2 linked regions of the Parazoarcus communis genome follow. The protein of the gene in region 1 binds, or shares a complex with, the protein of each later gene. Links are inferred from orthologs where the notes say so. Each region holds a gene or a part of one and is shown on either strand. Other genes may lie near its edges.

What was found. Proteins that work in one complex are often made in the same cells at the same time.
Region 2: the proteins of secY (region 1) and secA are in contact, whole or in part, in a crystal structure (PDB 3DIN), measured with the Thermotoga maritima proteins. The link is inferred for Parazoarcus communis from one-to-one orthologs. Residues at the interface, in WP_004081795.1 of Thermotoga maritima: Glu108, Gly109, Glu110, Glu111, Ala236, Glu237, Arg238, Arg239, Ile240, Thr241, Ile242, Gln243, Tyr244, Ala245, Arg246, Arg247, Val248, Thr249, Gly250, Arg251, Arg252, Val253, Tyr254, Gly256, Ala257, Ser258, Thr259, Tyr260, Leu261, Pro262; in WP_004082002.1 of Thermotoga maritima: Glu261, Ala262, Arg263, Lys300, Ala301, Arg302, Thr303, Ile304, Ile305, Leu323, Tyr324, Asp325, Pro326, Val329, Ser330, Tyr333, Ile336, Lys340, Phe345, Val349, Glu363, Phe364, Tyr374, Ser375, Gly376, Gly377, Glu393, Ile395, Thr482, Ser483.

What each region holds. Positions count from the first base shown.
Region 1 is NZ_CP022188.1:632,080-636,033, forward strand. Bases 123-3,115 are described here. They hold secY (preprotein translocase subunit SecY), read right to left. Parts: upstream 2,286-3,115; coding sequence 960-2,285; downstream 123-959. Other genes in these bases: rpsK (30S ribosomal protein S11), read right to left, coding at 123-172; rpsM (30S ribosomal protein S13), read right to left, coding at 185-547; rpmJ (50S ribosomal protein L36), read right to left, coding at 601-714; rplO (50S ribosomal protein L15), read right to left, coding at 2,300-2,737; rpmD (50S ribosomal protein L30), read right to left, coding at 2,739-2,921. Outside these bases: more of rpsK, read right to left, coding at 1-122; more of rpsE, read right to left, coding at 3,116-3,449; rplR (50S ribosomal protein L18), read right to left, coding at 3,462-3,815; rplF (50S ribosomal protein L6), read right to left, coding at 3,827-3,954. UniProt on the Escherichia coli protein: The central subunit of the protein translocation channel SecYEG. Consists of two halves formed by TMs 1-5 and 6-10.
Region 2 is NZ_CP022188.1:2,217,565-2,221,496, reverse strand. Bases 1-3,252 are described here. They hold secA (preprotein translocase subunit SecA), read right to left. Parts: upstream 2,925-3,252; coding sequence 201-2,924; downstream 1-200. Other genes in these bases: CEW87_RS10160 (DciA family protein), read left to right, coding at 3,017-3,252; argJ (bifunctional glutamate N-acetyltransferase/amino-acid acetyltransferase ArgJ), read right to left, coding at 1-181. In the rest of the region: more of CEW87_RS10160, read left to right, coding at 3,253-3,451; CEW87_RS10155 (hypothetical protein), read right to left, coding at 3,457-3,645; lpxC (UDP-3-O-acyl-N-acetylglucosamine deacetylase), read right to left, coding at 3,655-3,932. UniProt on the Escherichia coli protein: Required for protein export, interacts with the SecYEG preprotein conducting channel.

The sequences.
Region 1 (3,954 bases):
TCTTGCGCGAACCCTTGAAGCCAGCGCCGCCGGAGGTTGCCCACGAAAGAGCATTGCCTTGACGGTCGGTGATCGTAATGATCGTGTTGTTGAAGCTCGCGTGAACGTGCACGATACCTTCAGCGACGTTCTTCTTGATCTTCTTACGGACCTTTGTTGCAGTCTTAGCCATAATTAAATCCTATCACTTCTTGCCAGCGATCGACTTGCGCGGGCCCTTGCGGGTACGAGCATTGGTCTTGGTGCGCTGACCGCGACACGGCAAACCACGACGGTGACGGACACCACGGTAGCAACCCAGGTCCATCAGACGCTTGATGTTCATGGTGACTTCGCGACGCAGGTCGCCTTCTACCACAAACCGAGCCACTTCATCGCGCAGCTTCTCCATGTCCGACTCGGTAAGGTCTTTGACCTTAACGTTGCGGGCAATAGCAGCAGCATCGCAAATCTTCTGAGCACGCGAACGGCCGATCCCATAGACAGCGGTCAGCGCGATCTCGGCATGCTTGTGGTTGGGAATGTTTACCCCAGCAATACGGGCCATTCGTTTACCCCAAAACGCTAAACATTAAATTTTAATACCTAGGACTGACAAGATCAACCCTGGCGCTGCTTGTGTCGCGGATCGGTGCAGATAACGCGCACCACACCCTTGCGACGGATGATCTTGCAATTGCGGCAGATCCTCTTTACTGAAGCCTGAACTCTCATGCTTTGCTCCTGTTTCTAATATCTTCTACATGGTCCGGAACACGATCCGACCCTTTGGCCGGGTCATTCGGCGTCAGCTGGACCGCTACCTGTTCTTGCGAAAGACAGCAGGCAATCGAGCCTGCTGCTTCCGAAGATGCGCTCGCGCAACCTGGGGTCGCATTCGAGCTTGACTCTGGCCGCCATACCGGAGGGCACTGCGGCCCAACCGGAATCTTGGTCACACCAATCGCCGTCACCGGCGATCACCTCATCGGAAGACCTGCTCCCTTGAAGTTCGCCTTTTTCAACAGGCTTTCGTACTGGTGCGACATGACGTACGCCTGAACCTGAGCCATGAAGTCCATCGTTACAACCACGATGATCAGCAGCGAGGTCCCGCCGAAATAGAACGGTACGTTCCACTTCAGGATCAGAAACTCCGGCAACAGGCAGACCAGCGTGATATACACCGCACCGGCCAACGTAAGACGCATCAGAATCTTGTCGATATAGCGCGCCGTCTGATCGCCCGGACGAATTCCAGGGACAAAAGCACCGCTCTTCTTCAGGTTATCTGCAGTTTCGCGGGCGTTGAACACCAGAGCCGTATAGAAAAAGCAGAAAAACACGATCGCAACTGCGTACAACATGACATAGATCGGCTGCCCGGGAGCGAGCGTAGATGAAATGTCACGCAACCACGTCATGCCCTCTGACGCACCGAACCACTGCCCCAGCGTAGCCGGGAACAGGATGATACTCGAGGCGAAAATCGGTGGAATCACACCCGACATGTTCAGCTTCAGGGGAAGATGGGAGCTCTGCCCACCGTACACCTTGTTGCCAACCTGACGCTTTGCGTAATTCACCAGGATCTTTCGTTGTCCTCGTTCGACAAAGACTACAAACCCTGTCACCACCACTACCAGCACACAAATCAGCAACGCAGTGAAGGGATGCATCGCGCCGGTGCGAACCAGCTCGAACAACCCGCCAATCGCGCTTGGCAAACCTGCAGCAATACCGGCAAAGATGATGATGGAAATGCCGTTGCCAATGCCACGCTCAGTGATCTGCTCACCCAGCCACATCAGGAACATCGTTCCCGTGACCAGAGTCGCTACGCTCACCAGCCGGAATGTCATTCCCGGATCGAGCACCAGCCCGGCTTGCCCTTCGAGCGCCATTGCAATCCCGAGGGACTGCGCTAAAGCCAGCACCAGGGTACCGTAACGCGTGTACTGGGTGATCTTGCGCCGGCCTGCCTCACCTTCCTTCTTCAGCGCCTCGAACTGAGGCACTGCAACCGTCATCAACTGCATGATGATGGATGCGGAAATGTAAGGCATGATCCCCAGCGCGAAGATCGTGAAGCGCGACAGCGCCCCGCCAGAAAAAAGGTTGAAGACCCCAAGGATTCCGCCGGCTTGCGACTGGAACAACTCCGCAAGCCGTTCGGGATCGATTCCGGGAACGGGAATGTGAGCGCCAAGGCGATAAACAATCAAGGCACCGAGCAAAAACAGCAGTCGGTTCTTGAGATCGCCAAAACGCCCGGGATTCCCTACCGCGGCAGCTGGTTTGGCCACAATCGTACCTTTGCTTACTCAGCCGAGACGGAACCGCCGGCAGCCTCGATGGCAGCGCGAGCGCCACGAGTTGCACCAACGCCCCGAAGGATCACTTTCTTGCTGATTTCACCCGACAGAACAACCTTTGCCGAAAGCGAGTCAGCAGGAACGATACCAGCCTGCATCAATACCAACAGATCCACTTCGTCGACCGGCAGTGCTGCCAGTTCGGACAGGCGGACTTCTGCGTTGCGAGCACGCGTCAGCGAGACAAAGCCACGCTTCGGCAGGCGGCGCTGCAGGGGCATCTGACCGCCCTCGAAGCCAACCTTGTGGAAACCGCCGGCACGGGACTTCTGTCCCTTGTGTCCGCGGCCGCAGGTCTTGCCCAGGCCGCTACCGATACCACGACCTACGCGCTTGGCGGCAGACTTCGAGCCAGCGCCCGGTTTAATCGTATTCAGGCGCATATCAAGCCTCGTACTTAACCAGATAGGACACCTTGTTGATCATGCCGCGAACTTCCGGCGTATCGATCAACTCGACGCAGTGGTTCAGGCGACGAAGGCCCAGACCACGAACCGTCGCACGGTGTGATTGCTTGGTTCCGATCACGCTTTTCACAAGCGTGACCTTGATTTTCTTGTCGGTCATCGCTTACCCCAGAATCTCTTCGACGGTCTTGCCGCGCTTGGCCGCAATCTCCGACGGGGTGTTGATCGCCATCAGCCCGTTGATCGTGGCACGGACCACGTTGTACGGGTTGGTCGAACCGATGCACTTGCAGATGATGTCGGTAACGCCCATCACCTCAAACACAGCGCGCATCGGACCACCGGCAATGATGCCGGTACCGCCGGGAGCCGGCTGCATGAGCACCGAGGCGGCGCCGTGCTTACCGATAACGGTATGCTGAAGCGTACCGTTCTTGAGCGACACCTTAGCCAGCTTGCGACGGGCTTCGTCCATCGCCTTCTGAACTGCTACCGGCACTTCGCGGGACTTGCCCTTACCCATACCGATGCCGCCATCGCCATCGCCCACCACGGTCAGTGCAGCGAAGCCGAGAATACGGCCACCCTTCACAACCTTGGTAACGCGATTGATCGCGACCATCTTTTCACGCATGCCGTCGTCGCGCTCCTCGGAGGCTTGCGGGCGCTTGGTTTGCTGCTTAGCCATTCGAATCCTCGCTTAGAACTTAAGGCCGCCTTCACGGGCAGCCTCAGCCAACGTCTTGACGCGGCCGTGATAGAGGAAGCCCGAGCGGTCAAACGCAACCGTCTCGACCCCGGCAGCCTTGGCGCGCTCGGCAATCAACTTGCCGACCACTGCAGCTGCTTGTTTGTTGCCGCCATTGGCAAGCTCGGCACGAACCGCAGGTTCGACGGTGGAAGCAGCCGCGAGAACGCGGGAGCCGCAGCCGGAAATCACCTGGGCATACATGTGCGCATTGGAACGGAACACGGTGAGGCGCACCGCCTTGAGCTCCGCAAGCTTGGCGCGAGTTTTACGCGCACGGCGAAGACGAGTTTCTTTTCTGTTCATGACGAACCGCCTTACTTCTTCTTGGTTTCCTTGAGCACAACCACTTCGTCCGAATAACGGACGCCCTTGCCCTTGTAGGGTTCGGGAGCGCGGTATGCCCGCACCTCGGCCGCGACCTGACCGACTTGCTGCTTGTCGA
Region 2 (3,932 bases), 1.6 Mb from region 1 along the record:
CCGGCGCTGCGCAGAAACGGTTCAGCGTGAACACGCCTGCAACACGGCTGCCCGGTGCAAGTTCGATCACGGTCAGGTCGCGCCGGTTGGCCTTGCGGATACCCGCTTCGGCAACACCCAGACGCACGCCGGCGACAGCGTTCAGCTCAGCCGGGTTCGGAGTCGTCAGATTTACAGCCATGGTGTTCTCCTGGACCGGCTCAGCTCAGCTTGCCGTGACAGTGTTTGTACTTCTTGCCCGATCCGCAGGGGCATGCATCGTTGCGCCCGACCTTGGGCCCGGCCGTGGCCGGCTGCGCGGCATCGCCGCCCGCAGCGGCCTTGCCCAGTGCCTCGTCGTAATCGGCGTGGTGATACTGCACGTTCTCGACGTCTGACTGCGGTTCGGCCTCATCGAGCTGCGATTCGGTACGAATCTGCACCGTCATCAGCAGCTTGCTGACATCGGCACGGACCGCATCGAGCAGGGTCTCGAACAGCTCGAACGCTTCGCGCTTGTATTCCTGCTTGGGGTTCTTCTGTGCGTAACCGCGCAGATGGATGCCCTGACGCAGGTGATCCAGCGCCGCAAGGTGCTCCCGCCAGTGGGTATCGAGGCTTTGCAGCATCACATTGCGCTCGAACTGCTGCCACGCCACCGGATCGACCGTCGCGGTCTTGGCGGCATAGGCGGCTTCAGCCGCTTCGAGAATGCGCTTCTGAATCGCATCGTCGTCCAGGCTCGGCTCGGCCTTGATCCACTCTGCCACGTCCAGCTTGAGCTGGAAGTCGGCCGCGAGTGCCTGCTCCAGTGCGGGCACGTCCCACTGCTCTTCCACGGTGTCCAGCGGCACGTAGAGGCGGAAGGTGTCATGCACAACGCCCTGGCGCATCGCGGTGATCGTGTCGGAGATGCTCTCGCTCTCGAGCAGCTCGTTGCGCTGCTGGTAGATCACCTTGCGCTGATCGTTGGAGACGTCGTCGTACTCGAGCAGCTGCTTGCGGATATCGAAGTTGCGCTGCTCGACCTTGCGCTGCGCAGACTCCAGCGAGCGGGTGACCATCGCATGCTCGATGGCCTCGCCTTCAGGCATCTTCAGGCGGACCATGATCGCGTTCAGGCGCTCGCCGGCGAAGATCTTCATCAGCGGATCTTCAAGCGAGAGGTAGAAACGGCTCGAACCCGGGTCGCCCTGACGGCCCGAACGGCCGCGCAGCTGATTGTCGATACGACGCGACTCGTGGCGCTCGGTACCGATGATGTGAAGACCGCCCGCGGCACAGACCTGCTCATGCACCTTCTGCCACTCCGCACGCAAGGTGGCGATGCGGCCCTCCTTCTCGCTTTCCGGAATGCTCTCGTCTTCACGCAGCAAGGACACCGGCTTCTCGATATTGCCACCCAGCACGATGTCGGTACCGCGACCGGCCATGTTGGTGGCAATCGTCACCACACCGGGACGGCCGGCCTGAGCGACGATCTGGGCTTCGCTGTCGTGCTGCTTGGCATTGAGCAGCTGATGCGCAATCTTGGCCTTGTTCAGCAGGCCGGACAGGTACTCGTTGGTCTCGATCGAGGTCGTACCCACCAGCACCGGTTGCCCGCGAGTGACGCAGCCTTCGATATCGGCGATCACCGCATCCCACTTTTCCTTGGCGGTGCGATAAACCTTGTCGTTCTCGTCGCGCCGTGCGGCCGGGCGATTGGTCGGAATGACGACCGTCTCGAGACCGTAGATGGAGTGGAATTCGAAGGCTTCGGTGTCGGCCGTACCCGTCATGCCGGCGAGCTTGCCGTACATGCGGAAGTAGTTCTGGAAGGTGATCGAGGCCAGGGTCTGGTTCTCGGCCTGGATGCGCGCGCCTTCCTTAGCCTCGACGGCCTGGTGCAGACCGTCGGACCAGCGCCGGCCCGCCATCAGGCGCCCGGTGAACTCGTCGACGATGACCACTTCGCCGTTCTGGACGACGTAGTGCTGATCCTTGTGATACAGCGCGTGGGCACGCAGCGAGGCGTAGAGATGGTGCACCAGCAGGATGTTGCCCGGCTCATAGAGGCCGCTGCCTTCCGGAAGCAGGCCCGTGCGCACCAGCAGCTGCTCGGCCGTCTCGTGCCCCTGCTCGGTCAACAGCACCTGATGGGCCTTGAGGTCGACCGTGTAGTCGCCCGGCACGGTCACATCGTCGCCTTCGCCTTCCTGCTTTTTCAGCAGCGGCGCAACCTGGTTCATCTTCAGGTACAGCTCGGTGTGATCTTCGGCCTGGCCGGAGATGATCAGCGGCGTGCGCGCTTCGTCGATGAGGATGGAGTCCACTTCGTCGACAATGGCGAAGTTCAGTTTGCGCTGAACACGTTCGCCGGTGTTGTACACCATGTTGTCGCGCAGGTAGTCGAACCCGAATTCGTTATTGGTGCCGTAGGTAATATCGGACGCATAGGCCGCCTGCTTTTCCTGGTGCGACATGCGCGACAGGTTGCAGCCAGTGGTCAGCCCGAGGAAACCGAAGATCCGGCCCATCCAGTCGGCGTCGCGGCTGGCCAGGTAATCGTTGACGGTGATGACGTGCACGCCCTTGTCGGCGAGCGCATTCAGGTAGGCCGGCAGCGTGGCGACCAGAGTCTTGCCCTCGCCGGTACGCATTTCGGCAATCCTGCCGTCGTGCAGCACCATGCCGCCAATGAGCTGCACGTCGAAGTGGCGCATGCCGTGCACCCGCTTGCCCGCTTCGCGCACCACGGCGAAAGCCTCGGGAAGCAGTGCGTCGAGCGTTTCGCCGTTTGCAACGCGCTGCCTGAACTCGGCAGTCTTGCCTTTGAGTGCTTCGTCCGAAAGCGCCGAGATCTCGGGCTCCAGAGCATTGATCCGACGAACGGTCTGCGAATACTGGCGGATCAGACGGTCGTTACGTGTACCGAATAATTTCTTGAGAAGGCCGGAGAACATGAGATGGGGTCGACGTCGATTCGGCAAAGCGGCGAGTTTATCATGTCGGACTGTCCTCCCATATTTCTCCCTCATTAAGCGACCCAAAACTCATGAGCAAGCTCCTGCAACGCTACCTTGGCGCCGGCAACGCACTTGCCCGCCTGCAGGACCATGCAGCCCGGCTGCGCCGCTTGCAGACCGTCCTCGACGGCGGCCTGCCCGCCCAGTTCGCAAAAGCCTGCAGCGTGGTCAATCTGAAGGATGACGTGCTGGTGATTGCCACCCGCGGCAGCGCCCTCGCAGTGCGACTCAAGCAGATGACCCCTTCCCTGATGGATCACTTCCTGCACGCGGGCTACCCGCTGCAGTCGATCAGGATCAAGGTATCCACACCCGAGGAGACCGTCGTGCAACGCGCACCGACCGTGCGCACGGTGTCGCCGGCGGCCAAGACTCAGTTGCGGGAATTTGCTGCGACGCTGCCCGAAGACTCACCGCTGCGCGATGCGCTCGAACGGCTTGCGCGCCTCAGCAGGGAAAGCTGACAGCGTCAGATCATCGGCGCCAGAAGGCGCTCGAGGGCAAACAGGGACAGAAAGACGAAGAGCACGACCAGGCCGGCACGAAAGATCTTCCATGCCCACTGCCGATAGCGGCGATTGCCGGTAAGCAGCCACAGCAGGATGGAGCCGGCGATCCCGAGCACCAGCAGCAAACCGACGATGCGCAGCACAAGCATCGCGGCGACTCAGCTCACCAGCGCGGCATCGGCAAACTGATGCACGACCGCCGCGGGTGCTGCGGCCACTTTTTCGAAGGTCACGATTTCCCACGCCGACGCGTCTTCGAGCAGAACGCGCAGCACCTGGTTGTTCAGTGCATGCCCGGCCTTGTGCGCCGAATAGGCCGCCAGCAGCGGATGACCACACAAATAGAGGTCGCCAATGGCGTCGAGGACCTTGTGCTTGACGAACTCGTCGGCGTAGCGCAGCCCTTCGGCATTGAGCACGCGGTACTCGTCCATCA